Regions from separate parts of the Cupriavidus sp. 21MJTG02-4 genome, predicted to be linked through region 1. Evidence: predicted binding sites of a transcription regulator. Region 1 holds the regulator's gene; each other region holds the start of a gene.
What was found. The regulator sigma-54, encoded in region 1, starts transcription at its own class of promoters, with help from an activator protein. The targets are predictions, from matches to a motif close to TGGCANGNAANCTGCTTT.

Region 2: a site for sigma-54 is predicted at 3,084-3,101, ahead of urtA (urea ABC transporter substrate-binding protein). Genes of this name have one in related genera too.
Region 3: a site for sigma-54 is predicted at 2,590-2,607, ahead of AC3FKH_RS28305 (phenol hydroxylase subunit). Genes of this name have one in related genera too.
Region 4: a site for sigma-54 is predicted at 4,886-4,903, ahead of AC3FKH_RS18155 (circularly permuted type 2 ATP-grasp protein). Genes of this name have one in related genera too.

Annotation. Positions count from the first base shown of each region.
Region 1 covers NZ_JBYOJP010000001.1:209,819-217,527, reverse strand. Annotated here, with positions in the region: gene hprK (HPr(Ser) kinase/phosphatase) at 1-950, opposite strand, end outside; gene AC3FKH_RS01020 (PTS sugar transporter subunit IIA) at 1,025-1,480, opposite strand; gene hpf (ribosome hibernation-promoting factor, HPF/YfiA family) at 1,862-2,215, opposite strand; gene AC3FKH_RS01010 (RNA polymerase factor sigma-54) at 2,265-3,743, opposite strand; gene lptB (LPS export ABC transporter ATP-binding protein) at 3,843-4,643, opposite strand; gene lptA (lipopolysaccharide transport periplasmic protein LptA) at 4,673-5,314, opposite strand; gene lptC (LPS export ABC transporter periplasmic protein LptC) at 5,402-6,028, opposite strand; gene AC3FKH_RS00990 (KpsF/GutQ family sugar-phosphate isomerase) at 6,054-7,037, opposite strand; gene AC3FKH_RS00985 (monovalent cation:proton antiporter family protein) at 7,173-7,709, shown strand, end outside.
Region 2 covers NZ_JBYOJP010000005.1:18,352-26,060, reverse strand. Annotated here, with positions in the region: gene cyoB (cytochrome o ubiquinol oxidase subunit I) at 1-1,798, shown strand, start outside; gene cyoC (cytochrome o ubiquinol oxidase subunit III) at 1,804-2,451, shown strand; gene cyoD (cytochrome o ubiquinol oxidase subunit IV) at 2,452-2,802, shown strand; gene urtA (urea ABC transporter substrate-binding protein) at 3,157-4,413, shown strand; gene urtB (urea ABC transporter permease subunit UrtB) at 4,507-6,159, shown strand; gene urtC (urea ABC transporter permease subunit UrtC) at 6,159-7,373, shown strand; gene urtD (urea ABC transporter ATP-binding protein UrtD) at 7,370-7,709, shown strand, end outside.
Region 3 covers NZ_JBYOJP010000018.1:105,664-113,372, reverse strand. Annotated here, with positions in the region: gene AC3FKH_RS28315 (fimbrial protein) at 1-692, shown strand, start outside; gene AC3FKH_RS28310 (sigma 54-interacting transcriptional regulator) at 703-2,325, opposite strand; gene AC3FKH_RS28305 (phenol hydroxylase subunit) at 2,667-2,921, shown strand; gene AC3FKH_RS28300 (aromatic/alkene monooxygenase hydroxylase subunit beta) at 3,005-4,012, shown strand; gene AC3FKH_RS28295 (MmoB/DmpM family protein) at 4,030-4,302, shown strand; gene AC3FKH_RS28290 (aromatic/alkene/methane monooxygenase hydroxylase/oxygenase subunit alpha) at 4,341-5,933, shown strand; gene AC3FKH_RS28285 (phenol hydroxylase subunit P4) at 5,954-6,316, shown strand; gene AC3FKH_RS28280 (NADH:ubiquinone reductase (Na(+)-transporting) subunit F) at 6,348-7,406, shown strand; gene catA (catechol 1,2-dioxygenase) at 7,459-7,709, shown strand, end outside.
Region 4 covers NZ_JBYOJP010000008.1:226,550-234,258, reverse strand. Annotated here, with positions in the region: partial or broken gene AC3FKH_RS18175 (DNA internalization-related competence protein ComEC/Rec2) at 1-1,157, shown strand, start outside; gene AC3FKH_RS18170 (MurR/RpiR family transcriptional regulator) at 1,168-2,097, opposite strand; gene edd (phosphogluconate dehydratase) at 2,307-4,202, shown strand; gene AC3FKH_RS18160 (gluconokinase) at 4,348-4,854, shown strand; gene AC3FKH_RS18155 (circularly permuted type 2 ATP-grasp protein) at 5,082-6,557, shown strand; gene AC3FKH_RS18150 (alpha-E domain-containing protein) at 6,612-7,562, shown strand; gene AC3FKH_RS18145 (transglutaminase family protein) at 7,635-7,709, shown strand, end outside.

The DNA of each region.
Region 1 (7,709 bases):
CGCGAGACCGCATCGGCCTGCATCGCGGCGCGCTGGCGATCCATGAAATCGCGCAGCGTATCGATGCCGCGCAGGCGCAGGATGGTGTTGCGCACGGCGGCCTCGACCAGCACGGCGAGGTTTCGGCCGGCCGCCACCTGGATCTTGACCATATGGATCGGCAAGCCCAGCACGTCGAGGTACTGCGAATCGAGCGGCAGGCGTTCGAACTCGCCGTCGTTGCGGCGCACCAGCTGGACCACCAGCTTCATCTTCATCTTTCGCCGCACGGCGGTCTCGCCGAAGATGGTCTTGATGTCGAGCAGGCCCAGGCCCCGTACTTCGAGCAGGTTCTGCAGCAGCGGCGGACAGCGGCCTTCAATGAAATCCGGTCCCAGGCGCACGAAATCCACCGCGTCGTCGGCCACCAGGCCGTGGCCGCGCGAGATCAGTTCCAGGCCGAGTTCGCTCTTGCCCAGGCCCGACTCGCCCATGACCAGCACACCCATGCCGAGGATGTCGAGGAACACGCCGTGCATGGTCACGCGCGGCGCCGAGATTCGCGACAGGTACAGCCGCAGGTGGTCGATGACCGCCGCCGAGGAAACCGGCGTGGTGAATAGCGGCGTGGAAGAGCGCGTGCAGCGCAGCTCCAGGTCCGGCGGCGGCTCCATGCCGTCGGCCACGACCAGGAACGGCGGCTCGAGCAGGATCAGCTCGCCCATCTGGCGCTTGCGGGTTTCGTCGTCCAGACGCTGGTAATAGGTGATTTCGGGTTTGCCGAGCACCTGGATCCGGTTCGGATGGATCAGGTTCAGGTGGCCGACCAGGTCCGCGGCCGAGGTGGCCTCGCGGGCAAACTCCACGTCGAAGGCGCGATCCGCACCTTCCAGGCCAGCCACCCACGAGAGTTTGATGTCGGCTGCGTTGTCGTCGAAGATCGACTGCGAGGTGACGCCGGTGAGTTCCATGGGGGATGACTTTCGGGGCGGGGACTGTGCCGGATTTTACGATTGTCCGGTCTGTTGCCAGCCCAGGGGAGGGATCAGGGATGCCACTGCGTCAGGAGTTCATGGACCGCGTCCGGCGTGGCCAGGGTTGCCAGGCCTTCGCGCATGTCCCGATCCGACAGCAGCTGGGCAATTTCGGAAAGAATCTCGAGATGCTGCTGCGTAGCCTGTTCCGGCACCAGCAGGAAGATCAGCAGCGAGACCGGCTTGCCATCCGGCGATTCGAACGGGATCGGCTCGGCCAGCCGCATGAAGGCAGCCAGCGGTTGCTTCAGCCCCTTGATGCGCCCGTGCGGAATGGCCACGCCCGCGCCCAGACCGGTCGAACCCAGCGACTCGCGCGCGAACAGGTTGTCGGTCACGGTCGCCCGTGCCACGCCATGGTTGTTCTCGAATAGGAGCCCGGCTTGCTCGAATACACGCTTCTTGCTGGTGACGCTGAGGTCGAGGTTGATGTTGCCGGGTGGCAGCAGTTTGGCCAAACGATTCATGGGCGATGCGAGGATTTCAGTTAGCAGGCAGATCGGACTGCTCAGCCCGGAAACGAAGTGGGGCCGGATTGCGGCCACGCCATGGCTTCCCAGGCGTTCGGCCATTATAGAGCAGCGTCTCCCCTGTTCTTGTGCAATGCAGCGCCAGGCCCCTGTATGGCCTGGTCCGTGCTGGTGCCGCCACACCTGGGTACGGTGGTCGCGCCGGAGTCGCCACGCGCTATGTCTTGGAGAGCATACACCGTGCTGCGCCAGTTGCGAACACTTGTGTCCAGGACGCGCGCCCGGCCGGGGCTGCAGATGCAAAAAAGCCGCGCTACATGGCGCGGCTTGCTGTTATCAGTCCTGTTTCAGTGCCAGTCTTGCGACTGGCAGGCTTGATCATTGCTGCTGTAGTTGGGACTCGGCCATCTGGTACTTGACCGCTTCGCGGTCGTGGCCTTGCACGCGATCCTTATACCGAAGCACCTGGCGGTCCAGCTTGTCGACAAGTGCGTCGATGGCCGCATACAGGTCTTCGTGATGGGCTTCCACAAAAATGTCCTTGCCCCGAAGGTGCAAATTGATTTCCGCGTACTGACGCCTGTCCTTTTCCTTGTGATTGTCGACTGAGAGTAGCACGCTGACGCCAATGACTTGATCGAAATGCCTGACGATACGCTCCAGCTTCGTTTCCACGTACTCACGCAGCGGGGGCGTGATGTCCAGGTGGTGTCCACTGATCTTGAAGTTCATAGCGCTTCTCCTTCTGAAAGAGCTGCACCAGGCAGGCGGTGCAACTCGGCTACAAAGTCTTGCGGAGATTGACAGCAGGGATCTTCAGGGCTTCGCGATACTTGGCGACGGTACGGCGCGCGACAACGAAGCCTTGTTCACCCAGCAATTCGGCAATTCGGCTGTCGGAAAGAGGACTCCTCGGGTCTTCGGCTCCTATAAGTTGCTTGATCAAGGCGCGGATCGCCGTTGAGGAAGCCGCCCCACCGGTTTCGGTGGAAACGTGGCTGCCAAAAAAGTACTTCAGTTCGAAAGTACCCATCGGCGTTGCCATGTATTTATTGGTCGTCACCCGGGATATGGTTGACTCGTGTAATCCCAGTGTATCGGCAATCTCCCGCAAAACCAAGGGGCGCATCGCGATTTCCCCGTGCGTGAAGAAGTTCTTCTGACGCTCGACAATCGCCTGCGAAACTCGCAGGATCGTGTCGAACCTTTGCTGGATATTCTTGATCAGCCAGCGCGCTTCCTGCAGCTTTTGCTGCAGCCCCGCGGCACCGGATTCTCCCTTGGCACCGCGCAGGATCTGCGCGTACATGTCGTTGATGCGCAGGCGCGGCATCACATCCGGATTGAGCTGCGCGATCCAGCCGCCGCCGCCCTTGCGCACGAATACGTCGGGCACCACGAAGTCCGCTTCAGGGCGGCTGTAGGCGTGGCCCGGGTAGGGCGCGAGCGAGCGGATCAGTTCATGCGCGGCCTTGAGCGCCGCTTCATCAACCTGCAATGCTTTTTTCAGGCGCGTGTAGTCGCGCACGGCAAGCAGTTCGAGGTGATGGTTGACGATCGAGAGCGCCAGCTCGCGCTGCGGATGCTGCAGCCGGCGCAGCTGAAGGCTCAGGCATTCGGCGGCATTGCGCGCGCCCACGCCGGGCGGGTCGAAGCTTTGCAGCAGCGTGAGGATCGCCTGCAATTCGTCGACCTCGAATTCGAGTTCCTCGGGCAACTCGGTGCAGATCTCGTCGAGCGACGCGCTCAGGTAGCCATCGTCGTCGAGCGATTCGATCAGGAAGATCGCCAGGCCCTTGTCGCGCGTCGAGATCTTCAGCGGCGCGAGCTGCTCCATCAAGTGTTCGCGCAGGGTGGGCTCGGCGTCGCGCAGCTGCATGGGGGTCTTCTCGTCGTCCTCACCCTGCGGGCGCCGCGCGAAATCGTCCAGGCTCCAGTCGCTGCCGTAATCTTCGCTACCGCTGTCGCTATAGCTCTCATCCTCGCTGCCCGGGCTGCTGGCGTTCGCGTCGCTGTTGCCCTGCGGTTCGGCCGGTGCGGGCGCGGGTGCGCTCTGCAGGTTGACCGAGCCATCGGCCGCCACGCGCAGCGGGCTGTCGATCCAGTCGTTCTCGCGCTCCAGCAGCGGGTTTTCCGTCAAGGCCTGCTCGACTTCCTGCTGCAGCTCAAGCGTAGAAAGTTGCAGCAGCCGGATCGACTGCTGCAGTTGCGGCGTGAGTGCCAGATGCTGGGAGAGACGGAGCTGTAGCGACGGTTTCATGCGACCTATTCTATGCGCATCCAACCGATGTTGGAACGAAAATTGCTATCGCTGATGCTGCCTGATCGTCTCTGCCAAGCGCACCTGCCGCCCCAGGCTTCACATGCGGAAGTTCTCGCCCAGGTAGACGCGGCGCACCGACTCGTTGGCGATGATTTCGTCGGGCTGGCCCGATGCGAGTACGGTGCCTTCGCTGATGATGTACGCGTGGTCGCAGATGCCAAGCGTCTCGCGCACGTTGTGGTCGGTGATCAGCACGCCGATATTGCGCGCCTTGAGGAAGCTGACGATGCGCTGGATCTCGCCGACCGCGATCGGGTCCACGCCGGCGAACGGTTCATCGAGCAGGATGAAGCGTGGCGAGGACGCCAGCGCGCGTGCGATTTCCACGCGGCGGCGCTCGCCACCCGACAGCGACAGCGCAGGGTTGTTGCGCAGGTGGGCAATCTGCAGGTCGTCCAGCAGCGTATCCAGGCGGCTGTCGATCTCGGCTTTCGGCAGCGGCTTGCCGTTGACCAACTGCAGCTCCAGCACCGCGCGGATGTTCTCTTCCACATTGAGCTTGCGGAACACCGACGCTTCCTGCGGCAGGTAGGACAGGCCCATGCGCGCGCGCTCGTGGATGGCCAGGCCGCTGATGTGCTGACCGTCGAGCACGATATCGCCCTCGTCCAGCGCGACGAGGCCCACGATCATGTAGAACGACGTGGTCTTGCCCGCGCCATTGGGGCCGAGCAGGCCCACCACCTCGCCGCTCTTCACCTCGAGCGACACGTCCTTCACCACCGTGCGCGACCCGTAGCGCTTCTTCAGGTGGCGCACGACCATCGTGCTGCTGTCGGCACGGGCGTCGGGAGCGGCGGAAGCGGGCGTGGGGGCGAGCATTGCGGTATCGGTCATGGTGGCGGTGATGCGTTCGGGCGCGTGATTCAGGGCTTGCTGGACGGCGCGGGTGCCGACTTCAGGTCGAGGGGCGGGCTGGCGGCGGCACCGCTGGCCTCCTGGCGCGGCGAGAGCACGGCGCGCACGCGTCCCGACGGGTTGCCGGCCGACGTGTTGTCGCCGCCGCCGGCGGCGGTGTAGAACTCGTTGCGGCTGTCATAGGTCAGGACCGCGCCGCGGATCTCGTCGACCAGCTTGGCGCCCTGCAGCCGCGCCATGCGCGCGTGGCCGATCAGCTTGGACAGTTCCTGCTTGCCGTCGTATTCGATGCGGTCGCCCCAGCCGTCCATGTACTCGTCCACGCCTTCACGCTTCTGGCGGATATAGGCCTGCTTGCCGCCCTTGGCCGTGGCCACCGCGTACTGGTAGCCCTCCGGGTCGGTGCGGATCTCGGCCGCGTCCGACTTCAGCACCATGGTGCCCTTGGTCAGGACCACGTTGCCGGTCAGCGTGTAGATCTGCTTGACGTCGTCGTAGCTGGCGTTGTCGGCTTCCAGGACCAGCGGCTTGTCCCGGTCCGCGCGTTCGGCATGGGCGCCCAGCGGCGCCAGCGCGGCAATCGCGGTGGCCACGGCCAGCAGCAGCGGGGCGGCGCGCCGGCGGGACAGGGTCGTCAGGGAAGCAATCATGTTGGCAAGGGTCGCAGGAAAGCGGAGGGTCGGGCGCGATGCTCAGGTCCGCGGTGCCGCCCCGTCGGGCGCGGGCGGCTGTTGTTGTCAGGATCCCGGAGTCCGGGTGGGCGCACCAGTGATGATGGTGCCGCGTACGTTGCCCAGCAATTGTACTTCGCGGGTAACGTTGTTGAAGATCAGCCCGTTGGCGGTCATGACCGACGGGCCGCGCGTGAGCTTCACGGCCTTGTCGGTCTTGACGATGTCGTCATTCACCAGGACCTGGAAGTACTCCGACGCGGCCGTCATGAGCGGGTCCTTGGCGGCATCGGCGCCCTTTTGCCGCTCGATGAAGCCGTTGCCATACAGGTCGATCACCGAGCCCTCGGCGTTCATTCGGCCGCGATCGGCACGCGCGGTGACCGGCGGACGCTCGGGCTGGTAGGCGCGCATGGCGGGACGGGTGAACTCGTAGGTCTGGTCGTCGTCGAAGTGGACCATCTTGTCGCCGGTGAAGCGCATCTTGGTGCTGCCGTCCTGCGCGAGTTCGGTAGCCGAGAAACGCTCCATGTAGTAGTCGGGCTCGTGCTTGCGCACGGTCGGCGCCTTGGTGCCTTCCTGCTGCGTATTGACTTGCACCAGCCAGAACGTGCTGCCGGCCACCACGGCCATCAGCAGCAGCGGCAGCAGCCGCAGGACGATCCCGGTGAGGGAGGACAGGAGTGCCTGCATGGTTTCGTTGCGTTCGCGCCGCGCTTCAGATGACCTTGGCGCGGGTCAGGTCGTGGATGTGCAGCGCGCCCACCAGGCGCCCGTCATGGTCCACCACCAGCAACTGGTTGATGCGGTTGGCCTCCATGACCTGCACGGCTTCGACGGCGAGCTGGTCTTCATGGACCACTTGCGGGTTCCGGTGCATCACTTCGCCGATCGGCACGGTCTTCCAGTCGCGCGGGGTTTCCAGCAGGCGGCGCAGGTCGCCGTCGGTGAACACGCCGATGGCAATGCCGTCCGGGTCGACCACCGCGGTCATGGCCATGCCCTTGCGCGTGATTTCCATCAGCGCCTGGGCCAGTGGCGTGTTCTCGCGGACTTCCGGCACGGCGTTGCCGCTGCGCATGACGTCGCGCACGTGGGTCAGCAGCTTGCGGCCGAGCGCGCCGCCGGGGTGCGAGCGGGCAAAGTCTTCTTCGCCGAAGCCGCGCGCATCGAGCACCGCCACCGCCAGCGCGTCGCCGAGCGCCAGCGCGGCGGTGGTGCTGGCCGTGGGTGCCAGGTTCAGCGGGCAGGCTTCCTTTTCCACGCCGGCATCCAGGTGGGCGTCAGCCAGCTTGGCCAGGTTCGATTCCGGGTTGCCGGTGACCGAGATCAGTCGCGCGCCGATGCGCTTGACGATCGGGATGATCGACAGCAGCTCGCCGGTCTCGCCGGAATTTGAGAAGGCAATCAGCACGTCCTCGCGCGTGACCATGCCGAGATCGCCATGGCTGGCCTCGGCCGGGTGCACGAAGAAGGAGGGCGTGCCCGTGGAGGCCAGCGTGGCCGCCACCTTGCGGCCGATATGGCCCGACTTGCCGATGCCCGACACCACGACGCGTCCGCTGCACTGCAGGACGAGCTGCACCGCGTGCGCGAAGTCGGCGGTCAGGCGCCCGGAGAGCGCGGCGACCGCGTCGGCTTCAATCTGGAGGGTACTGCGGGCGAGCCTGAGTGCTCGATCCGCATCGAAATTGGCTATCATGGCGTCGAAGTATACCAACGAATGCGGCGACGCCCGGGCCGTCCCGGCGAGCGCCGCGCTTGCCGTGTTCCGCCGGCAGGGCGCCCGTGCCGGGGCACGGCCGGCCAGCCCTGCCGGTTCTTCCTGAGCGTCTTGATGCATTCTCCGCTGGAACTGACCCTGGTGCTGCTGGCTGCCGCCGTATTCGGCGTGGTCGCGTTCCGCATGCTGCAGCTGCCGCCCATGCTCGGTTACCTGGCGGTCGGCATCCTGATCGGCCCGCACGCACTGGGCCTGGCCAGCGACACGGCGCAGACCAAGTACCTGGCCGAGTTCGGCGTGGTCTTCCTGATGTTCTCGATCGGCCTGGAATTCAGCCTGAGCAAGCTGCGCGCCATGAAACGGCTCGTGTTCGGGCTGGGCGGCTCCCAGGTGGTGCTGTCGATGCTGGCCGTGGTGCCGGCGAGCTGGCTGTTCAACTGGCTGTTCCCGCTCTCCTGGCAAGCTTCGGTGGCGCTCGGCGGCGCGCTGGCGATGTCGTCCACGGCCATCGTCTCGAAGATGCTGTCCGAGCGCGTGGAGCTGGAAAGCGAGCACGGCCGCAACATCATCAGCGTGCTGCTGTTCCAGGACCTGGCCGTGGTGCCGCTGCTGATTGTGATCCCGGCGCTGTCGCGTGATCCGGGTGACCTG
Region 2 (7,709 bases), on a different contig from region 1:
GATGTACTGCCTGGTCGCGCTGGTCATGCTGCTGCGCGGCTTTTCCGACGCGCTGATGATGCGCATGCAGCTGGCGCTCGCCACGAACGGTGCCCACGGCGTGCTGCCGCCGGAACACTACGACCAGATCTTCACCGCCCACGGCGTGATCATGATCTTCTTCGTGGCCATGCCGCTGATGACGGGCCTGATGAACCTCGTGGTGCCGCTGCAGATCGGCGCGCGCGACGTGGCGTTCCCGTTCCTGAACACGCTGTCGTTCTGGCTGTTCGTGTCGGGCGCCATGCTGGTGAACGTCTCGCTGGGCGTCGGCGAATTCGCCAAGACCGGCTGGCTCGCCTACCCGCCGCTGTCCGGCCTGGACTTCAGCCCGGGCGTGGGGGTGGACTACTACCTCTGGTCCTTGCAGATCTCAGGGTTGGGCACGCTGCTGACCGGCGTGAACTTCCTGGTGACCATCCTGAAGATGCGCGCCCCGGGCATGACCCTGATGCGCATGCCGGTGTTCACCTGGACCGCCCTGTGCACCAACGTGCTGATCGTGGCTGCCTTCCCGGTGTTGACTGTGTCGCTGGCACTGCTGGGCCTGGACCGCTACTTCGACATGCACTTCTTCACGAACGATGGCGGCGGCAATGCCATGATGTACGTGAACCTGATCTGGATCTGGGGCCACCCCGAGGTGTACATCCTGATCCTGCCGGCGTTCGGTATCTTCTCTGAAGTCATCGCGACGTTCTCGGGCAAGAAGCTGTTCGGCTACAAGGGCATGGTGTACGCGACCGCGGCCATCATGGTGCTGTCGTTCATCGTGTGGCTGCACCACTTCTTCACGATGGGCTCGGGCGCGAACGTCAACGCATTCTTCGGCATCACGACCATGATCATCTCCATCCCGACCGGGGTGAAGATCTTCAACTGGCTGTTCACGATGTACCGCGGCCGCGTGCAGATGACCACGCCGGTGCTGTGGACGCTGGGCTTCATGATCACCTTCGTGATCGGCGGCATGACCGGTGTGTTGATGGCCGTTCCGGCAGCCGACTTCGTGCTGCACAACAGCCTGTTCCTGATCGCCCACTTCCACAACGTGATCATCGGCGGCGTGCTGTTCGGCTACCTGGCCGGCATCACCTACTGGTGGCCGAAGGCGTTCGGCTTCAAGCTGAACGAGCGCCTGGGCAAGTACGCCTTCTGGTGCTGGCTGGTGGGCTTCTACTTCGCCTTCATGCCGCTGTACGTGCTGGGCCTGATGGGCATGACCCGTCGCCTGAACCACACCGACAACCCGGCCTGGACGCCGTGGCTGTACCTGGCCGTGGTGGGCGTGGTGTTCGTGGCGTTGGGCATCTTCTTCCAGGTGCTGCAGATCGTCGTGTCGATCCGCGACCGCAAGAAGCTGGCCGACGTGACCGGCGACCCGTGGGGTGGCCGCACGCTGGAATGGGCGACGTCCTCGCCGCCGCCGTTCTACAACTTCGCGCACACCCCGGTGGTGCGTGACCTGGACGCGTTCGCCGACATGAAGGCCCGTGGCGAAACCATCCCGACCACCGGCTACGAGCAGATCCACATGCCGAAGAACACCGGCGCCGGTTTCTGGATGGGCCTGTTCAGCCTGGTGCTGGGCTTCGCCCTGGTCTGGCACATCTGGTGGCTTGCCGCCGTGGGCCTGGTTGGCATGGTGGTGTCGTTCATCCGCCGCGCCAACGATGACCACATCGACTACTACGTGCCGGCCGCCGAGGTCGAGCAGATTGAAACGCGCCAACTGCAGCGCATTGCTTCGCAGGCCTGATAACCATGTCGACAGAAGTCCTTGATCGCTTCGGGGCGGCGCAAGCCCCGGCTCATGCGCACTCGCATGACGACACGCACGACCACGCGCACCACGACACCAGCGAGAACACAATCTTTGGTTTCTGGCTGTACCTGATGAGCGACTGCATCTTGTTCGCGTGCCTGTTCGCCGCCTTCGCCGTCCTGCGCGGCGAAGTGGCGGGCGGCCCGTCGGGCAAGGAGCTGTTCGAGCTCAACTACGTGCTGACCGAGACCTTCATCCTGCTGTTCTCGTCGATCACGTACGGGTTCGCGATGATCTCGCTGCAGAACCGCTCGAAAGTGCGGGTGCTGGTCTGGCTGGCTATCACGTTCGCGCTGGGCGCCGCGTTCATGTACATGGAAATCAATGAATTCCATCACCTGATCGCCGAAGGCGCCGGCCCGAGCCGCAGCGCGTTCCTGTCGTCGTTCTTCACGCTGGTGGGCACCCACGGCCTGCACGTAGCAAGCGGCATGGTGTGGATGCTGGTCCTGATGTGGCAAGTCAGCAAGAAGGGCCTGACCCCGACCATGTCCAAGCGCCTGAACTGCCTCAGCCTGTTCTGGCACTTCCTGGACGTCGTGTGGATCGGCGTCTTCACCGTGGTCTACCTGATGGGGGCAATGTAAATGGCACAGCAACACGCAGCATCGGCCCACGCCGAGTCGCACGGCCACAGCAGCTTCAAGTCCTATGTGATCGGCTTCGTGCTCGCGGTGATCCTGACCGTCATCCCGTTCAAGATCGTGATGGACGGCACCATGGACCGCGGCACGACCCTGCTGATCATCCTCGGCATGGCCGCGGTGCAGGTGGTCGTGCACCTGAAGTATTTCCTCCATATGGATGGTTCGAAGGAACAGCGCTGGAACGTGATGTCGTTCCTGTTCACGCTGCTGATCCTGTTCATCGTGCTGGCCGGCTCGCTTTGGATCATGCACAACATGAACGCGAACATGATGCCGTGGATGATGAAGTAATCGTCTCTGGACGATAGACAACGGGGCCTTCGGGCCCCGTTCTTGTTTGTGGCGGTGCATCGCGCACCGTGGCGCCGCATTCCTGCCGGCGCCTTCCCATTTTCGGCGCCGGCATGCCCGCGGCCTCGCTTGCACCCGATTGCGCCGTGCACGCGCGCGGTGCGTCGTCGTCTGTTCCCGCCCGGCACCAGCATGGTGCTTTCGCGCGGTATCTCCCTGGAATTGTCTCTTGCCGGGCGCCCCGGCGGCGTCTGGCCATCCGTCGATGGCCTGGCGAGCCATGGCACGGTAGTTGCGGATGCACCACCCGGGGAGCGTTGAGTCCCGTAACCAAACGACAAACTGGGAGCTGCAATGAAACGACGTGACATGCTGAAGCTGTCGGCGGTAGCCGCCGCGGCCATGATCGGCGCGAGCCCGCTGGCGATGGCGCAGTCCAAGGACCCGATCAAGATCGGCATCCTGCATTCGTTGTCCGGCACCATGGCCATCTCGGAGACGTCGCTCAAGGACGTGGCGCTGATGACCATCGACGAGATCAACAAGAGTGGTGGCGTGCTCGGCCGCAAGCTGGAGCCGGTGGTCGTGGATCCGGCGTCGAACTGGCCGCTGTTCGCCGAGAAGGCGCGCCAGCTGATCACCAAGGACAAGGTTGCGGTCACATTCGGCTGCTGGACTTCGGTGTCGCGCAAGTCCGTGCTGCCGGTCTATGAAGAGCTGAACTCGCTGCTGTTCTACCCGGTGCAGTATGAAGGCGAGGAGATGTCCAAGAACGTCTTCTACACCGGCGCAGCACCCAACCAGCAGGCCATTCCGGCGGTCGAGTACCTGATGAGCAAGGAAGGCGGCGGCGCCAAGCGCTTCTTCCTGCTGGGCACCGACTACGTCTATCCGCGCACCACCAACAAGATCCTCCGTGCATTCCTGAAGAGCAAGGGCGTGGCCGACAAGGATATCGAAGAGGTCTACACGCCGTTCGGCCACAGCGACTACCAGACGATCGTCGCCAACATCAAGAAGTTCTCGCAGGGCGGCAAGACCGCCGTGATCTCCACCATCAACGGCGACTCCAACGTGCCGTTCTACAAAGAACTCGGCAACGCGGGCCTGAAGGCCAAGGATGTGCCGGTGGTGGCCTTCTCCGTCGGTGAGGAAGAGCTGCGCGGCATCGATACCAAGCCGCTGGTCGGCCACCTTGCCGCATGGAACTACTTCATGTCGGTCAAGAATCCCGAGAACGAAGCCTTCAAGAAACAGTGGGCAGCCTGGGTCAAGGCCAACAACCTGCCAGGTGGCGACAAGCGTGTCACCAATGACCCGATGGAGGCCACCTATGTCGGCATCCATATGTGGGCACAAGCCGTGAAGAAGGCCGGCACGACCGATCCTGACAAAGTCCGCGCCGCCATGTACGGCCAGACCTTCAAGGCACCGGACGGCTTCACGCTGACCATGGGCGACAACCATCACCTGTTCAAGCCGGTGATGATCGGCGAAGTGAAGGGTGACGGCCAGTTCACCGTGGTGTGGAAGACCGCCAAGCCCATCCGCGCGCAGCCGTGGAGCCCGTTCATCTCCGGCAATGAAGGCAAGCCGGACAAGGTGATGTAAGCCACTTCGCCTGATGAAGCGACGCCGCTCTCTCGAGTGCGGGAGAGCGGCGTAGTTCGCTGTCCGCCATTACCTTTGCACGTGCCAACCCTTATGCGCTATTCGATATCCGTTCATGCCATGCCGTGGCTGCGCACCTTGCTGGCAGCGCTGCTCCTCGCCACGGCACCGTGGGCTGCTGCGCTGACGCAGGCCGACCTTAAGCCATTGGCCGAGGACGATTTCGATGCCAAGACCGCGGCCTTGTACGCACTGGCCAAGGCTGCGCCGGAGCAGGCCGGACCCATCCTGAAAGCGCTGCAGGACGACGCGCTGCAGTACGCCCCGTCGGTGGGCATGGTGCGCCAGGAAGCAGACAAGACCGTCGACGCGATTACCGGCAAGCCAGTCACGGTCAAGGCCGATGAGCTGGAATCACTGACGCTTAACAACAGCCTGCGCGCGATCGTGGATAGCGCGGCCAGCAGCCTGCAGCTGCAATCGCCCGATATCGCGGTGCGCACGCAGGCCATCAATACGCTGTATGACCAACCCGAAAGCGCCTCGCGCGCTGGTGTGGAAGCGGCGCGCAAGATTGAGGCCGATCCCGGCCTGCGCGCACGGCTGGACGTGATCTGGGCCACCACTGTACTGGCCGAAGAGACCCACGCCGGCGACACGGCCCAGCGCGATGCGCGGATGGAGGCTATTCGCATCCTCGGCCGCGACAGCAATCCGCAAAGCCGGCAGAAGCTGGCGCCGCTGGTCGAGCGCGGCAGCGATGGCAAGTACCGGGAACCCGATGTCGAGGTACGCGTGGCCGCGCAGCAGGCACTCGACGCATTGCGCAGCGACCAGCGCCGCGCCGACCTGATCGGCAACCTGTTCGCCGGCCTGAGCCTGGGCAGCGTGCTGCTGCTGGCCGCGCTGGGCCTGGCGATCACCTATGGGCTGATCGGCGTCATCAACATGGCGCACGGCGAGTTCCTGATGATCGGCGCGTATGCCACCTACGTCGTGCAGACGCTGTTCCGCACCTACGCGCCCGGCGCGTTCGACTGGTATCTGCCCGCAGCGCTGCCGGCCTCGTTCCTGGCTGCGGGTATCGTCGGTTTCGTGCTGGAACGCCTGGTGCTGCGCCATCTCTATGGCCGCCCGCTGGAGACGCTGCTGGCCACATTCGGCGTGAGCCTGCTGCTGATGCAGGCCGTGCGCACGCTGTTCGGCGCGCAGAACGTCGAAGTGGCGAACCCGGCCTGGATGAGCGGTGGCGTCGAATGGATGCCAGGCCTTGTGATTCCGTACAACCGCATCGTCATCATCTTGTTCGCGCTCGCCGTAGTGGCGGTTGCCTGGGCCGTGCTCAACCGTACGCGCCTTGGCCTGTTCGTGCGTGCCACCACGCAGAACCGCACCATGGCCGCCTGCGTTGGCGTGCGCACGTGGAAGGTGGACAGCTACGCCTTTGCCTTCGGCGCGGGCATTGCCGGCATGGGCGGCTGCGCGCTGTCGCAGATCGGCAATGTCGGCCCGGACCTGGGCCAGGCTTACATCATCGATTCGTTCATGGTCGTGGTGCTGGGTGGAGTCGGGCAGCTGGCGGGCACGATCGTCGGCGCGTTCGGGCTCGGCATCATCAACAAGTTCATCGAGCCGTTCTACGGCGCGGTGCTGGCCAAGATCTTCGTCCTGGTGCTGATCGTGCTCTTTATCCAGAAGCGGCCGCAGGGACTTTTCGCGCTCAAGGGGCGCAGCGCGGAGGCATGATGCAGAGCTTTCATTCCAATTCGCCGGCCACGCAATTTCGGCTTGCCGTGCCCGGACGTCAGCCGCTGTTCACCGGGCGCGGTTGGACTTTGCTGGTGGCCTTGACGGTGGTGGTTGCCATCGGCGTGCCGGTGTGCGCGCTGCTGGTGCCTGAGGGCCATCCGCTGCACCTGTCGGCTTATGCGCTGACGCTGATCGGCAAGATCATGTGCTATGCGCTGGCCGCCATTGCGCTGGATCTGGTGTGGGGCTACTGCGGCATCCTGAGCCTGGGCCATGGGCTGTTCTTTGCCCTGGGCGGCTACGCGATGGGCATGTACTTGATGCGCGCGATCGGGCGCGAAGGCGTGTACAAGAGCGACCTGCCGGACTTCATGGTGTTCCTCGACTGGAAGGATCTGCCCTGGTTCTGGCACGGCACCGAGCACCTCGGCTACGCGTTGCTGCTCGTGGTGCTGCTGCCGGGCGTGCTGGCCTGGCTGTTTGGCTTCTTCGCGTTCCGTTCGCGCATCAAGGGTGTGTACCTGTCCATTATCACGCAGGCCATGACGTATGCGGCGATGCTGCTGTTCTTCCGCAATGAAACGGGCTTCGGCGGCAACAACGGGTTCACCGACTTCAAGCGCATCGCCGGTTATGCGGTGGCCGCGCCGCAGACGCGCACCGCACTGTTCGTGCTGACTTTCCTGGCGTTGGTCGCCGGATTCGTGGCTTGCCGCTATATCGTGACGTCCAAGCTCGGCCGCGTGGTGACCGCCGTGCGCGATGCCGAGATGCGCGTGATGTTCTCGGGCTACAACCCGCTCGGCTACAAGCTGTTCGTCTGGACGTTCTCGGCCGTGCTGTGCGGTATTGCCGGCGCACTGTACGTGCCGCAGGTGGGCATCATCAACCCGGGCGAGATGTCGCCGGGCAACTCGATCGAGATGGCTGTCTGGGTGGCGGTTGGCGGCCGCGGCACGCTGATCGGACCGGTGATCGGGGCGTTCCTCGTCAACGGCGCCAAGACGATGTTCACGGCCTACTTCGCCGAGTACTGGCTGTTCCTGCTCGGCGCGATGTTCGTGCTGGTCACGCTGTACCTGCCTGATGGCGTGATCGGCCTGCTGAAGCGCCTGCGCGAGCGCAGCCGCCCCGCGATGCCGGCGGCACCGGCCGCGAAGGAGCCTGTTTCGAGTCCTGCAGTGGCAGGACGCACCGGAGGTGAAGCATGAATGCCGCGCTCGAATATGGCCAGGCGGAAAGCGGCAATGCGACGGGGCTGGGCCGCGTGGTGGAGCCCGGCACGATCGATGTGTCGCATGGTCCGATCCTCTACCTCGAAGACCTGACGGTGCAGTTCGGTGGTTTTCGCGCGCTTAACAAGCTGAGCCTGTCGATCGACCATGGCGAGCTGCGCTGCGTGATCGGCCCCAATGGCGCCGGCAAGACCACGATGATGGACGTCATCACCGGCAAGACCGGCCCGCGCAATGCCAATGTCAGCGGCCGCGTGTTCCTGGGCCAGACCATCGACCTGATGCGCATGACCGAGCCGCGCATCGCGCAGG
Region 3 (7,709 bases), on a different contig from region 1:
ACCAGGCGGGGCAGGCCATCACCAACGGATCGGGGGGCGGGTGTGACACAAGAGGCCAGGGCCTGGGCAGTCTGAACGCGGACATGACGTACTCGGTGTCGGCCTCCATTGAGTTCGTCAAGACAGGGCCGATAAGCGGTGGCACCCTGGACCCGATGCAGACGCGGTTCGGCTTTGGCGTCTATCAGGGGGAGAACGCTGGCGCGCTGGGCGGCGGCGGAATCAACTACATCGGCTTCACCGGAACTGCGATCCCGCGGCCGATTACCTGCAATGTGAACTATCCCGCGACTGTCACACTGCAATCCGTGCGCGCGGCTGACCTGCGTCCGGCAGGGGCAACGGCAGGCACGGCGCCCTTCACCATCGGCGTCACTTGCGACAGCCCGGCCAACGTTGGAGTCACGTTCGACGGTGCCCCCGGCACGCCTGTGCAGACCGCAACTGCGGGTGTGCTCGGCGCTTCGAACGCCGGCGCGCCCGGGGCTGCCACCGGAGTCGGCTTCCAGATCGTCTCCGGCGGCAGCTACCTGCCCGTGCCGTTGCAGACGCGCAATGCATTGGGAAGCATTCAGGCCAATATCCCTGGGTCGTACAACTATGCGGTCCGGTACATCGGCCTGAATAACGGCCTGCCCGTTACCGCCGGGACAGTAACCGCCGCCGCGACGTTCACGTTCGATTACCACTAGGCCAGCGCGGTCACTTCTTCAGCCGGTAGGCCAGTTGCGGCCGCGTGATCCCCAGCATGCGCGCCGCCGATGACAGGTTGCCGCGCGTCGTGTCGATGGCGAGCTGCATCAGCCGCCCCTCGATCTGCGGCAGCGACACCTGCTGGTCCAGCAGCTTTTGCAGCAGGGCATCGGCGTCCTCGGGCGCTTCGGTGGCCTGCTGCTGGCTGGCGAACAGGTGGGAAGTGTCGATCAGCCCCGCCGCGGGCGCGAGCAGCACACCGCGCTCGATCATGTTCTCGAGTTCACGGATATTGCCGGGCCACTGGTACTGCATCAGCGCATCGCGGGCGCGCTGGCTCAGCCCGCGTACCTGCTTCTGGTAGCGCGCGTTGAAGCGCTGGATGAACGCCTGCGCAAGTTCCGGGATATCCTCGCGCCGTTCGCGCAGGGCCGGGATGGCGACCGGGTAGGTGCTGATCCGGTAGAACAGGTCCGCGCGGAACTGCCCCTGGCGGATCGCCTGTGCCAAGTTGACGTTGGTGGCCGCAATCAGCCGCACATCGATCTTGCGCGTCTCGACGCCGCCAAGCCGCTCGACTTCCGCGTTCTGCAACACACGCAGCAGCTTGACCTGTGCCGACAGCGGCAGGTCGCCGATCTCGTCGAGAAACAGCGTGCCGCCGTGCGCGCGCTCGAAGCGGCCCGGGCGTGACTGCTGTGCCCCCGTGTAGGCGCCTTTCTCGACGCCGAACAGCTCGGATTCGATCAGCTCGTGCGGGATCGCCGCGCAATTCACGGCAATGAACGGCTGCTCGGCGCGCGGGCCGTGGTCATGCAGCCAGCGCGCGAACATCTCCTTGCCTGCGCCGGTTTCTCCGGTGAGCAGTACTGTGATATGGCTATCGGCCGCGGCCGACAGCAGGCCGAAGGCTTCGCGGAACGCCGGGGACTGGCCGATCAGGTTGCCCTGGTTGGCGCCGCACAGGGTCTCGCGCAGCGTGCTGACTTCCTGCTGCAGCGTGAGCAGGTCGCTGATGACCGAGTCGGGCTCGAAGTACTTCAGGTAGTCGGGGTCGTCCCAGGCCTCGGCTGGCTTGCCGACGATGCGGCATAGCGCATCGAGGCGGCGCTGGCACTCGGTTTCCTTGTAAATGACCAGCCGGTCCATGAAGGTGCTGCTGTAGCCCGATGCATAGCCGAGCTGCACCCAGCAGCCGCCTTCCTCGCGGCTCAGTTCCTCGTTGTAGGGCGCTTCGCCTTCCCAGGAGTCCTGCCAGAGAAACTCGCCATAGAAGTGGCCGGTGTCGCGGTCGATCTCCAGCCGCACCGGGTCCACGCGTGTCACGCCTTCCAGCATGTGCAGTTGCGGGCCAAGCAGGAACGCGTCGTTGGGCGACGTCTCGAGTTCCTCCTTGCGTTCGCGCTTGACCATCTCGGCGTCCCGCATGCCCTGCGCGTAGCCCATGCGGATCAGCAGACCCTTGCCGCGTTCCAGGCCCAGCGTATCGAGGATCTCCTTGCGCAAGTAGCTCAGGGCCTCGGTGTGCATCAGCACCATGCGGGAATCGCCGAGCCGTATCTGTGCGGCCTTGGGGTCGATCGTCAGCAGCGAAGCCAGGTCGAATGGCGGCTGCTTGGGGGGGGCGGTCATCTCCATCTCCAGAATGCCTGCGGGCGCGAATCGATCCGGAGAGGAACGTCCTTGGCCTCGGTTTTTCCGTAGCCTAACACGCGGTTTCGCGAGCCAGGCAAGCGAGGGGATTCCCCGTGGACAGCATGGTGCGTCGCAATATCCGTGGATTTGATCATTTGATGAAAACAGGCTTGATCCCCTCATCAAATCATCAAGCGGGCGCGCCGGGGCAACGCCTCGGAATTTCCCGCAATCCCTTGTGCCATGCGGCTTGGCAGCCGGTGGCACGGCCTTCGCTATATGTCTCCACACCCAGAACCATGCACACCCACCGATGTGCATCGCAGCAGGAGCGAGACATGACCACACCGTTTGTCCATGCCAGCGTCCCGGCCGGCGGACGTGCCCAGCCCTACGTCCGGGTGACCGCGCGCGATGAACACTGGGTCGAGTTCGAGTTCTCGCTCGGCGACCCGGCGCTCTACGTGGAGCTGGTCATGCGCCCCGACCAGTTCTCCGCGTTCTGCGCCACGCAGTGCGCCATCACGGTGTCGCACCTGCTGGGCCGCGCACTGGAATTCGAGCGCGACAAATGGAGCGAAACCGTGGCCTGACGCCGCGGCCTATCCGAACACCGATCCGAACACCGATCCGAACACCGATCCGAACACCACAAGGGAGACAGGAGCAACCCACCATGCAAATCGATATCCGTACCGACAGCGTCAGTCCGATCCGCCAGACCTTCGCCAACCTGCAACGGCGCCTGGGCGCCGACAAGCCGGCCACGCGCTACCAGGAGGCGATGTACGACCTGCAGCCGGAGACCAGCTTCCATTACCGCCCGCTGTGGCAGCCGCAATACGAGCTCTACGACGTGCGCCGCACGCAGGTGGTCATGCAGGACTGGTACGCGCTGAAGGATCCGCGCCAGTTCTACTACGGCACGTACGTCAACGCCCGTGCGCGCCAGCAGGACGCGATGGAGAAGAACCTGGACTTCGTCGAGAAGCGCGGCCTGCTGGCATCGCTGCCGGCGCCCCTGCGCGAACTGCTGACGCTCGGCGTGGTGCCGCTGCGCCATGTCGAGTGGGCGGCGAACATGAACAACGCCGCGATCACGGCCTATGGCTACGGCTCGGCCATCACCGAAGCCGCCATGTTCCACACCATGGATCGCCTGGGCATTGCGCAGTACCTGACCCGCATCGGCCTGCTGGTCGGCGACAAGGCGGCGGTCGAAGCCGCCAAGACGGCATGGATGGAAGACCTGGCCTGGCAGCCGTTGCGCCATGCGCTCGAAGACCTGATCGTGCGTGAGGACTGGTTCGAACTGCACGTGGCGCAGAACCTCGTGATGGACGGGCTGCTTTACCCGCTGGTCTACCAGCGCCTGGATGCGCGCCTGTCCGCCGAAAGCCCCGCGTTCTCGCTGGTCACTGACTTCATGATCGCCTGGTATGCCGAGACCACGCGCTGGGTCGATGCAACGGTGAAGACAGCCGCGCAGGAATCTCCCGCGAATGCCGGCGTGATCGCGGGCTTCGCCTTTGCATGGCTCGACCGCTTCCAGCACGCGCTGGCCCCGCTGGCACGCCGCCTGTTCGCCGACGAAGCCGATGCGGCGCTCGGTGAAGCGGTTGCCGCGCTGGACAAGCGCCTTGCGGGGCTGGGGCTGATCCGCCCCACCGACGCCGTTGCATGACACCAGGGACGAACGCCATGACCGCACAGATCGTATTCATCGCCCTGCAGGCCAACGAAGAGATGCGTCCCGTCATCGACGCAATCGAGGCCGACAACCCGCACGCCACCATCAACCGCTATCCGGCCATGGTCAAGATCGACGCACCGGGGCGCCTGGAAATCAACCGCGCCAGCGTGGAAGAGCGCATCGGCCGCGCGTGGGACGTGCAGGAACTGCAGCTCGGCCTGATTTCGCTGGCCGGCAATATCGACGAAACCGAAGACCAGTTCGTACTGGCCTGGCACTGAGCCGCAAGTCGAACCGCAAGAACACTGGAGACAAGGACATGACCACCGCCACTGCAATCGCCACCGCCGCGCGGCAGGCTACCCGGCCCAAGCTCTCGCTCAAGGAGAAGTACGCGATCCTCACGCGCGACCTCGGCTGGGAAACCACCTACCAGCCCATGGATGCCGTATTCCCGCACGACAAGTTCGAAGGCATCGTGATCCATGACTGGGACGGCTGGGAAGACCCGTTCCGCCTGACCATGGACGCGTACTGGAAATTCCAGTCCGAGAAGGAGCGCAAGTTGTACGCGATCATCGACGCGTTCCAGCAGAACAACGGCCAGCTCAATGTCAGCGACGCGCGCTACGTCAACGCGCTCAAGCTGTTCCTGACGGGCGTGTCGCCGCTGGAGTATGCGGCGCACCGCGGCTTTGCCATGGCCGGGCGCACGCTGCGCGGCGTGGGCGCGCGCGTGGCGTGCCAGATGCAGTCGATCGACGAGCTGCGCCACTGCCAGACCCAGGTCCACACCATCAGCCACTACAACAAGTACTTCAACGGCTTTTCCGACTGGCGCCACCTGCATGACCGGCTGTGGTACCTGTCGGTGCCGAAGTCGTACTTCGAAGACGCCATGACGGCGGGGCCGTTCGAGTTCATCACGGCGATCTCGTTCTCGTTCGAGTATGTGCTGACCAACCTGTTGTTCATGCCCTTCATGTCGGGCGCGGCCTACAACGGCGACATGGCCACGGTGACCTTCGGCTTCTCGGCGCAGTCCGATGAATCGCGCCACATGACGCTCGGGCTCGAAGTGGTGAAGTTCATGCTGGAGCAGGACCCGGCCAACCGTCCGATCATCCAGAAGTGGATCGACAAGTGGTTCTGGCGCGGCTACCGGCTGCTGACGCTGGTGGCGATGATGATGGACTACATGCTGCCCAGGCGCGTGATGAGCTGGAAGGAAGCCTGGGAAATCTACTTCGAGCAGAACGGCGGCGCGCTGTTCGCCGATCTTGCGCGCTACGGCATCCGCATGCCCAAGTATCACGAGCAGGCCGCGAAGGAGAAGGACCACCTGTCGCACATCGCCTGGTCGATCTTCTACAACTTCAACCACGCCGCAGCGATCCACACCTGGGTGCCGGAGGCGTCCGAAATGACGTGGCTGGCCGAGAAGTATCCCGACAGCTTCGACAAGCACTACAAGCCGCGCTTCGATTACTGGCAGCGGCAACAGGAGGCCGGCCAGCGCTGGTACAACCCCGGCCTGCCGATGCTGTGCCAGGTGTGCCAGATCCCGATGGCTTTCACCGAGCCCGACGACCCGACGCAGATTTGCTACCGCGAGGCCGAGCACGACGGCGACCGCTACCACTTCTGCTCGGACGGCTGCCGCGACATCTTCGTCGACGAGCCCGAGAAGTATGTGCAGGCCTGGCTGCCGGTGCACCAGATCTTCCAGGGCAACTGCGGCGGCGCGACGCTGCCCGAGGTGCTCGACTGGTACCACCTGAGCCCGGCCGACCGCGGCGACTTCGCCGATTCGCAGGACCGCGCCAACTGGGACCGCTGGACCGGTGCAGCAGGCACGCCAGCAGCGGAGCAGGGCGGCAGCGCGCCGTGCTGCGACCACGGACACGACTGAACCCCACACCGGAGACCATCATGCCAGTCATCGCACTGAATCCCGGCTACGCGGGCGAAACCCGCGACCGCGTCGAAAACTTCCACGGCAACCAGCTGGTGTACTTCGGCTGGGACCAGCACCTGCTGTTCTGCAGCCCCTTCACGCTGCCGCTGCCACCTGACATGCCGTTCGGCGCCCTGGTCAGCGACGTCATCGCACCGCTGCTGGCCGCCCATCCGGAAGGCGCCGCCATCGACTGGACGCAGGCGCAGTGGCTGCGCGGCGGCGCGCCGTTCGCGCCCGATGCCGCGGCCAGCCTGACCGCCAACGGCCTCGCGCACAAGTCGCTACTGCGCCTGCGCACGCCCGGCCTGAACGGCATTGGCGGCTCCTGCAACTGACGCTGTCGCACAAGGCAACACGGAGGCTGACATGACCTACCAACTGACCATCGAACCACTCGGCCAGACCATCGACATCGAAGAGGGCCAGACCGTGCTCGACGCATGCCTGCGCGCGGGCGTTTGGCTGCCGCATGCCTGCGGCCACGGCCTGTGCGGAACCTGCAAGGTGCAGACCCTGCAAGGCGAACTCGACCATGGCGAGGCCTCGCCGTTCGCCCTGATGGATTTCGAGCGCGACGAAGCGAAGTGCCTGGCCTGCTGCGCCAGGCCGATGTCGGACATGGTGATCGAAGCGGACATCGAGCCCGACCCCGACGCCCAGTGCCTGCCGCTGCTGGACTTCACCGCGGAAGTGGCCCGCATCGACGCGCTCACGCCAACCATCAAGGGCGTTTTCCTGCGCATCGAAGGCGAGCCGCTGCAGTTCCAGCCGGGGCAGTACGTCAATGTGTGGATCGGCAAGGAAGCCACGCCGCGCGCATTCTCGATTGCCAGCGCGCCGGCGGCGGGCGAGATCGAGCTGAACATCCGCCTGGTCCCGGGCGGCAGTGCGACCACCTATGTGCATGAGCAGTTGCAGGTCGGCGAACGCCTGCAGCTATCCGGCCCGCTGGGCCGCTTCTTCGTGCGCAAGAGTGATCCACGGCCGCTGGTGTTCATGGCCGGCGGCTCGGGGCTGTCGAGTCCGCGCTCGATGATCCTGGACCTGCTGGCATGCGGCGATCCGCGCGAGATCGTGCTGGTGCAAGGCGCGCGCAATGCCGGCGAGCTGTACTACCGGGAAGCATTCGAGGCGCTCGCGCAGCAGCACGACAACTTCACCTACCTGCCAGTGCTCTCAGGCGAGCCCGAGCAAAGCGCGTGGAGCGGCGAACGCGGCTATGTCCACGACCTGGCCGGGCGCCACTTCAGCCACGACTTCCGCGGCTGGCGCGCCTACCTGTGCGGGCCGCCGCCAATGATCGAGGCCTGCATCGCCACGCTGATGCAGGGCCGGCTGTTCGAGAAAGACATCTTCACCGAGAAGTTCCTGTCGGCGGCCGACGCGAGCCAGGCCACCCGCAGCCCGCTGTTCCGCTCGCTTTGACATCGACAACGTTCCCCATATCACTTCACCCACAAGGCCATAGGAGACAACCATGGACAAGATCGCCATCGACGCCGTACTGAACCGCATCGAAGAGACCACCGGCCAGGATGCCAATCCGCGCATCGCCGCGATCGTGCACCGGATGGTGCGCGACCTGTTCCACATGATCGAGGATCTCGACATCCAGCCCGAGGAGTTCTGGGCCGGCCTCAACTATCTGGCCGAGGCGGGCCGCAGCGGCGAACTCGGCCTGATCGCGCCCGGCCTGGGCTTCGACCATTTCCTGGACCTGCGCATGGA
Region 4 (7,709 bases), on a different contig from region 1:
GGCAGTTTTCCGTCATTTCCCCACTGGCCAATGCCGCCGCCATTCCAGTGGTCAGCCTGCTGGTCACGCCGCTGGCGCTGCTGGGCGCGGTGATGCCGCCCTTCCTGGCCGGGCCGCTGCTGGCGATTGCGCATCAGGCGCTGGCATGGCTGGCGGTGCTGCTGCGGTGGCTGGCCTCGCTCGAATGGGCGGTCTGGGAAACCGCGCAGGCCGGCGTGCTGGAGACCGCTTTGGCTGTTGCGGGCACCTTCGCGCTGCTGGCGCCGGCGGCGTTCGGTCTGCGCATACGGCTGCATGGGCTGCTGTTGAGTCTTCCCATGGTGCTTGCACGCGGCGATGCCATTGCGCCAGGAGAATTCCGCGCGGTGATGCTTGACGTGGGGCAGGGCACTTCCGTACTGGTGCGCACGCGCACGCATGCCTTGCTGTATGACGCCGGGCCAGCCTATGCCTCGGGCGGCAGTGCGGGGACGCACGTGATCCTGCCCTACCTGCGCGCGGCTGGAGTACGCAAGCTCGACCATCTGATGGTCAGCCACGAGGATATCGATCACGCAGGCGGCGCGCGGCACGTCATGGAAGCGGTGACGGTCGATGCGAGATCAACGGCCGCCCCGGCGGGACACGTGCTGCTTGGCGAGGCCGAATGGACGCCGTGCCACGCGGGCCAGCGCTGGGAATGGGATGGCGTGCAGTTCACGGTGTTGCATCCGGCCGTCGAGCAGTCGCGCGATGCGGTGGTGGGCAGCAATGCGCGCAGCTGCGTGCTGCGGGTGGGCAATGGCCGCAGCAGCCTGTTGCTGACCGGTGATATCGGACGCGCAGAAGAACGCGAGCTAGCCGAGCGGCTGTCCGCGGAGTTGCTGCGTGCCGATGTCCTGGTCGTGCCGCACCACGGCAGTGGCACATCGTCGGGTCCGGCGTGGCTGGCGGCGGTCAGGCCCGCTGCGGCGGTGTTCCAGCTTGGCTATCGCAATCGCTATCAGCATCCGCGTGGCGAGGTGTGGGCGCGTTATGGCGATGCGGGCATCCAGCGCTACCGCACCGACGAAACCGGCGCGGTCACCATGGACACGCATGGCGAAGGCTATTCGCTGGCCGCGTTCCGCCAGGTGGAGCGTCGCTACTGGCGCGACGCCCCGGAGGCGCCGCGATAGCCAGGGGATGTCAGTGGGCGGTGCGAGAGCGAGACCGCGCGGCTGTCTTGCGGCTGGCCGGTGGCGATGGCGCATCCGCTTCCTGCGGCGCCCGGGCGGGTCCCGCGCCGCCGATGCGGCGCTCGCGCAGATGGGCCTTGGCGCGCTGCAGTCCCGCCGCGACAGTATCGGCACGCTCCAGCGCCACGCCGGCCGCGAGCACGTCGCCGAGCACGAGGTGGCAGATGCGCGACGTCATCGGCGTATAGACTTCGCTGTCCTCTTCCACGTCGGAAAACACGCAGACGTCGGCCAGCTTGGCCAGCGGCGAGCCGCTATGCGTCAGGGCCAGCACGCTTGCGCCGCTGGAACGGGCCAGCGTGGCGGCAGTCAGCATGTCCCACGTGCGGCCACTGTTCGAAACCAGTACGGCGACATCGCCGGGCCCGAGCAGGGCGGCCGACATGCTGAACACATGCGGATCGGAGTAAGCCGTGGTCGGCATGCCCAGGCGGAAAAACTTGTGCTGGATGTCGAGTGCGACGATGCCCGAGTTGCCGCAGCCATAGAACTCGATGCGGCGCGCGGTGGCAAGCAGGCGGATGCCGTGCTCGACCTGGTCCGCCGACAGCGCATTGCGCACGCTCATGAGCGTGGCAATGGTGCGGTCGAATACTTTGCCGGCAATGTCGGCGGGGCCGTCGTCCGGCTTCACGTCCTGGTGCACGAAAGGCGTGCCCCCGCCCACGTTTTGCGCGAACTGCAGCTTGAATTCACGGAATCCGTCATAGCCCAGCGCCGCGCAGAAGCGCGCGATGGTGGGTTGCGACACGCCGGCGCGCTCGGCCAGTTCCGGCATGGAAAGCCGGATCACGCTGGCGCCGTGGCGGGCGACATAGTCGGCCAGGCGGCGTTCGGACGGACGGAGCGTGTCGTAGACGGCAAGGATTCGGTCGCGCATGACGGTGGCGGAGCGTGGCTGGCAGGATCTGAATGTAGATATTCTACAGCGCCGTGGCTTTGCGGAGCCGAGGGGTTGCCGTGAAATTGCGCTAGGGATTTCCCGTATTCCGTGGATTCTGTGATGTTTGTGATCTCAAGGAGGCTGCTCGCGTGAATCTTGTATCGCTATAATGTAGAAAATCTACAGGCCAATAGGAACGTCCAGCCATGCCCCACGCCGTCCATGCCGAAATCCTTGCCGTGACCCGGCGCATCGCCGAGCGCAGCCGCGCCAGCCGGCAGGCCTACCTGGCGCGTTGCGAACGTGCGCAGGCGGAACTGGGTCCACTGCGCGGCATGTCGTGCGCCAACCTGGCGCACGGCTTTGCCGCGCTGCCGGCGCACGACAAGCTCAAGCTGCGCGTCGAACATGCGGCCAATCTCGGCATCGTGACGGCCTACAACGACATGCTGTCGGCGCACCAGCCATACGAGCGCTATCCCGGCGTGATCCGTGAAGCGGCACGCGCGGCCGGCGCCGTGGCGCAGGTGGCCGGCGGCGTGCCGGCGATGTGCGACGGCATCACGCAGGGCAACCCCGGCATGGAGCTGTCGCTGTTTTCGCGCGATGCCATTGCCATGAGCACGGCGGTGGCGCTGTCGCACAACACGTTCGACGCGGCGGTGATGCTGGGCGTTTGCGACAAGATCGTCCCGGGCCTGGTGATGGGGGCGCTGCAGTTCGGCCACCTGCCGGTCGTATTCGTGCCGGCCGGGCCGATGGCAAGCGGCCTGCCGAACAAGGAGAAGGCACGCGTGCGCCAGCTTTACGCCACCGGCCAGGTCGGCCGCGAAGCGCTGCTCGAAGCCGAGTGCGAGGCCTATCACGGCGCCGGCACCTGCACCTTCTACGGTACCGCCAACAGCAACCAGTTCCTGATGGAAATCATGGGCCTGCACCTGCCCGGCGCAGCCTTCGTCCACCCGGACAGCGGCCTGCGCGACGCGCTGACCGCGGCAGCGGCGCAGCGCGCGCTGGCCCTGTCGGCGCGGGGCGGCGAGTACCTGCCGATGGCGCGCATCGTCGACGAGCGAGCCATCGTCAACGCGATGGTCGGCCTGCTGGCCACCGGCGGTTCCACCAACCACACCATCCATCTCGTAGCCATGGCGCGCGCGGCGGGTGTGCTGATCGACTGGGACGACTTTGACCGCCTGTCCCGCATCACGCCGCTGCTGGCGCGCGTCTATCCGAACGGCTCGGCGGATGTGAACCACTTCCACGCCGCGGGCGGCGTGGGTTACGTGATTCGCCAGCTGCTGCAGGCCGGGCTGGTGCACGAGGACGTGCAGACCGTGGCCGGCCCTGGCCTGGCACGCTACACGCAGGAGCCCGTGCTGGTCGACGGCGTCCTGCAGTGGCGCGATGGCGCCAATACCAGCGGCGACGCCCAGGTGCTCGCCACCGCCGCCGAGCCGTTCTCCGACGAGGGTGGCCTGCGCCTGATGCAGGGCAACCTGGGCCGCGGCGTGATCAAGGTGTCCGCCGTGGCGCCCGAACACCGCGTGGTCGAGGCGCCGGCGCGCGTGTTCGATTCGCAGGAGGCCCTGCAAGCGGCCTTCGAAGCGGGCGAGTTGAACCGCGACGTGGTGGCGGTAGTGCGTTTCCAGGGGCCCAATGCCAACGGCATGCCAGAACTGCATCGCCTGACGCCCGTGCTTGGTGCGCTGCAGGATGCGGGGCACCGCGTGGCGCTGGTGACGGATGGCCGCATGTCCGGCGCCTCCGGCAAGGTCCCCGCGGTGATCCACATGGGCCCCGAGGCACTGGCCGGCGGACCGCTGGCGCGCGTGCGCGATGGCGACCTGGTGCGCATGGACGCCGTTGCCGGCACGCTTGCCTGGCTCGGTGATCCGGCCGAATTCGCGGCGCGCCCCGTCGCGCCAGCGCCGGCTGACGATTTCGCACGGTTCAGCATGGGCCGCGGCCTGTTCGGGCTGTTCCGGCGTCACGCGCGCATGGCGGAAGAGGGCGGCAGCGCACTAGACCTGTCCGAGGCCGACGCCATGCCGGCGGCCGCCGCGCCCGGAACTGCCACGGCGGCGCATTCCGTCGCACAATAGCCGGGCCAAGGCCCGTTTCATCCGATTGACTCGATTCCCCCGGCCGGTGCCAGCCGCCAGCCGGGCACCTGCGCGCCGCCTGCCGGCGCCAGGCTACCGACAAGGATGGGGCAAACCATCCGACACCATGATCGATGGAGCAGACATGATCTATATCCTGATGGGCGTTTCCGGCAGCGGCAAATCCACGGTTGGCGAAATGCTGGCGCAACGCCTGGGCTGCGCGTTCCATGACGCGGACGAATTCCACAGCGCCGCCAACAAGGCCAAGATGCACGCGGGCATCCCGCTTACCGACGAGGATCGCTGGCCCTGGCTGGCGGCCATGCGCGCGGCCATCGATGCCGCGCGGGCCGAGGGCCGGACCCACGTGTTCACCTGCTCCGCGCTGCGCCAGGTGTATCGCGACCGGCTGACGCCGCCGGATGGCGGCGTGACCTTCGTCTACATGAAGGGCGACGCGTCGGTGATCGGCTCGCGCCTGTCCGCGCGCACGGACCACTTCTTCAACCCGGCATTGCTGCAGAGCCAGCTCGATACCCTGGAAGAACCCGAAGGTGCGCTGGTACTCGATATCCGGCAAACGCCGGAGGCGCTGGTGCAGGCCATCCTCGAAGACGGCGAACGCCACCGCGCCACCGCCGCGCGCTGACCCACTCCTGCACGCGCGCCTGCGGTACCCCTGGCAGGCATCTTGCTTCACCCGTTTCCGTGCCGCGCCATCGCGGGGACTTGCGGCTTTCGCTGGCGCAAGTATGCTGAAAGGGCCAGTCACTCGACAGTCTGTAGAGCCAAAAAACAAGGGGCGGCGATTCCGGTGGGAGACCGGCAGGCCAGGCGACCAGGACGCCCCCCGATTTCACGGAGGGAAGGGTCATCATGGCGGCGCGCTTTTTCGACGAGATGCTGGATTGGCGGGATGACGAGCGCAATACCGTCATCCAGGCGGGGCAGGCACTGCCGGGTGGCCTGGTACGGCCGCACTACCGGCAATTCTCGGACTGGCTGGCGCGGCAGTCCGACAACACCATGGCCAACAAGCGGGCCGAGGCCGACCTGATCTTCCGGCGCGTCGGCATTACGTTCGCGGTCTACGGCGACAAGGATGAATCCAACAGCGGCACCGAGCGGACCATTCCGTTCGACGTGATCCCGCGCATCTTCCCGGCCAGCGAATGGGCGACCCTGGACAAGGGCCTGCGCCAGCGCGTGGCGGCGCTGAACCGCTTCATCCACGACATCTACCACGGGCAGGACATCATCCGCGCCGGCGTGATCCCGCCGGACCAGATCTACAACAACGCGCAGTACCGCCCCGAGATGCTGGGCCTGGATGTTCCGCACGACGTCTACGCGCACGTGGCCGGCATCGACGTCGTGCGGGCCGGCGAGGGCGAGTTCTACGTGCTGGAGGACAACCTGCGTGTACCGTCGGGCGTGTCGTACATGCTCGAAAACCGCAAGATGATGATGCGGTTATTTCCGGATCTCTTCGCACGCAACCGCGTCGCGCCGGTGGCCCACTATCCCGACCTGCTGCTCGACATGCTGCGCGGGGTTTCGCCGCAGGCCATCGCCGACCCCACCGTGGTGGTGCTGACACCGGGCATGTACAACTCGGCTTACTTCGAACACGCTTTCCTGGCGCAGCAGATGGGCGTGGAACTGGTCGAAGGCAGCGACCTCTTCGTCGAGGACGATCATCTCTACATGCGCACCACGCAGGGGCCGCAGCGCATCGACGTGATCTACCGCCGCGTGGACGACGATTTTCTCGATCCGCTGGTGTTCCGGCACGATTCCTCGCTAGGCGCTGCCGGGCTGCTGTCGGTCTACCGCGCGGGCAACGTGACCATCTGCAATGCCATCGGCACCGGTGTGGCCGACGACAAGTCGATCTACCCGTACGTGCCCGACATGATCCGCTTCTACCTGGGCGAAGAGGCCATCCTCAACAACGTGCCGACCTATATGTGCCGGCGCCCGGACGACCTGCAGTACGTGCTCGACAACATGGCGGAACTGGTGGTCAAGGAAACCCATGGCGCGGGCGGTTACGGCATGCTGGTCGGGCCGGCGGCCACGCGCGCGGAGATCGATACCTTCCGCGAGGTGGTGAAGTCGCGGCCAGAGCAGTACATCGCCCAGCCGACGCTGGCGTTGTCGACCTGCCCGACCTATGTCGAAGCGGGTATCGCGCCGCGCCATATCGACCTGCGTCCGTTCGTGCTGTCGGGGCGCGAGGTGCGCATGGTGCCGGGCGGGCTCACGCGCGTCGCGCTGCGCGAAGGATCGCTGGTGGTGAATTCCTCGCAGGGCGGGGGCACCAAGGACACCTGGGTGCTGGAGCGCTGAGTCCTCCGCCACCACGTCGCCACGCAGCCACGATCGAATAGCGAGGAGAATCCCATGCTGAGCCGCACCGCCGACCATCTTTTCTGGATGGCCCGCTATACCGAACGCGCGGAGAACACCGCGCGCATGCTGGACGTCAACTACCAGACCTCGCTGCTGCCGCAGTCCGCGGAAGTGGCGGAGCAGGGCTGGTGGGCCATGTTAGACATCTCGGAACTGACCCGTGCGTTCGACCACAAGTACGGGCTGCTGACGCGCGACGACGTGATCGATTTCATGGTGCGCGACATGACCAACCCGTCGTCGATCATGAGCTGCCTGCGCGCGGCACGTGAGAACGCGCGCGCGGTGCGCGGCTCGCTCACCACCGAGGTCTGGGAAACAGTCAACACCACCTGGCTCGATGTGCAGCGCATCATCGCGGACGGGGAGCTGCAGGAAGACCCGTCGCGTTTCTTCGAGTGGGTCAAGTTCCGCTCGCACCTGGCGCGCGGGGTGCAGTTCGGCACCATGCTGAAGGACGACGCCTTCCACTTCATGCGGCTCGGCACGTTCCTGGAGCGGGCCGACAACACCGCGCGGATCCTCGACGTGAAGTTCCAGGCGTCGGGCTCGGACGACACCGATTCCAATCGAGAGCAGAACGATTTCTACCACTGGGCCGCGGTGCTGCGCTCGGTGTCGGGCTTCGAGGTCTACCGCAAGGTCTACCGCGCGGTGATCACGCCGCAGCGCGTGGCCGAGCTGTTGATCCTGCGCCCGGACATGCCGCGTTCGCTGGTGTCGAGCATGGATGAGGTGGTGGCCATCCTTGCGGTGGTCTGCAACCAGCAATCGGGAGAGACCGAGCGCCAGGCTGGTAAACTCCATGCCGACCTGAAATATGCCCGCATCGACGACATTTTTGCTGTCGGGCTGCACGCTTTCCTGACCAGCTTCCTGGAGCGCATCGGCGATCTCGGCAACGGCATCAGCCGTGATTTCCTGGTGCCGCTGGCGGCCTAGTGCCGAGTACTCGGACGGATGCCGCGGAGAGCACCCATGTGCAGCAGTCGTCGCGGCGGCCTTCCGAACACCGTGAAATACAAGATTCATCACCAGACCGTCTATCACTACGCGGAACCGGTGCGGCGCAGCGTGCACGAATTGCGG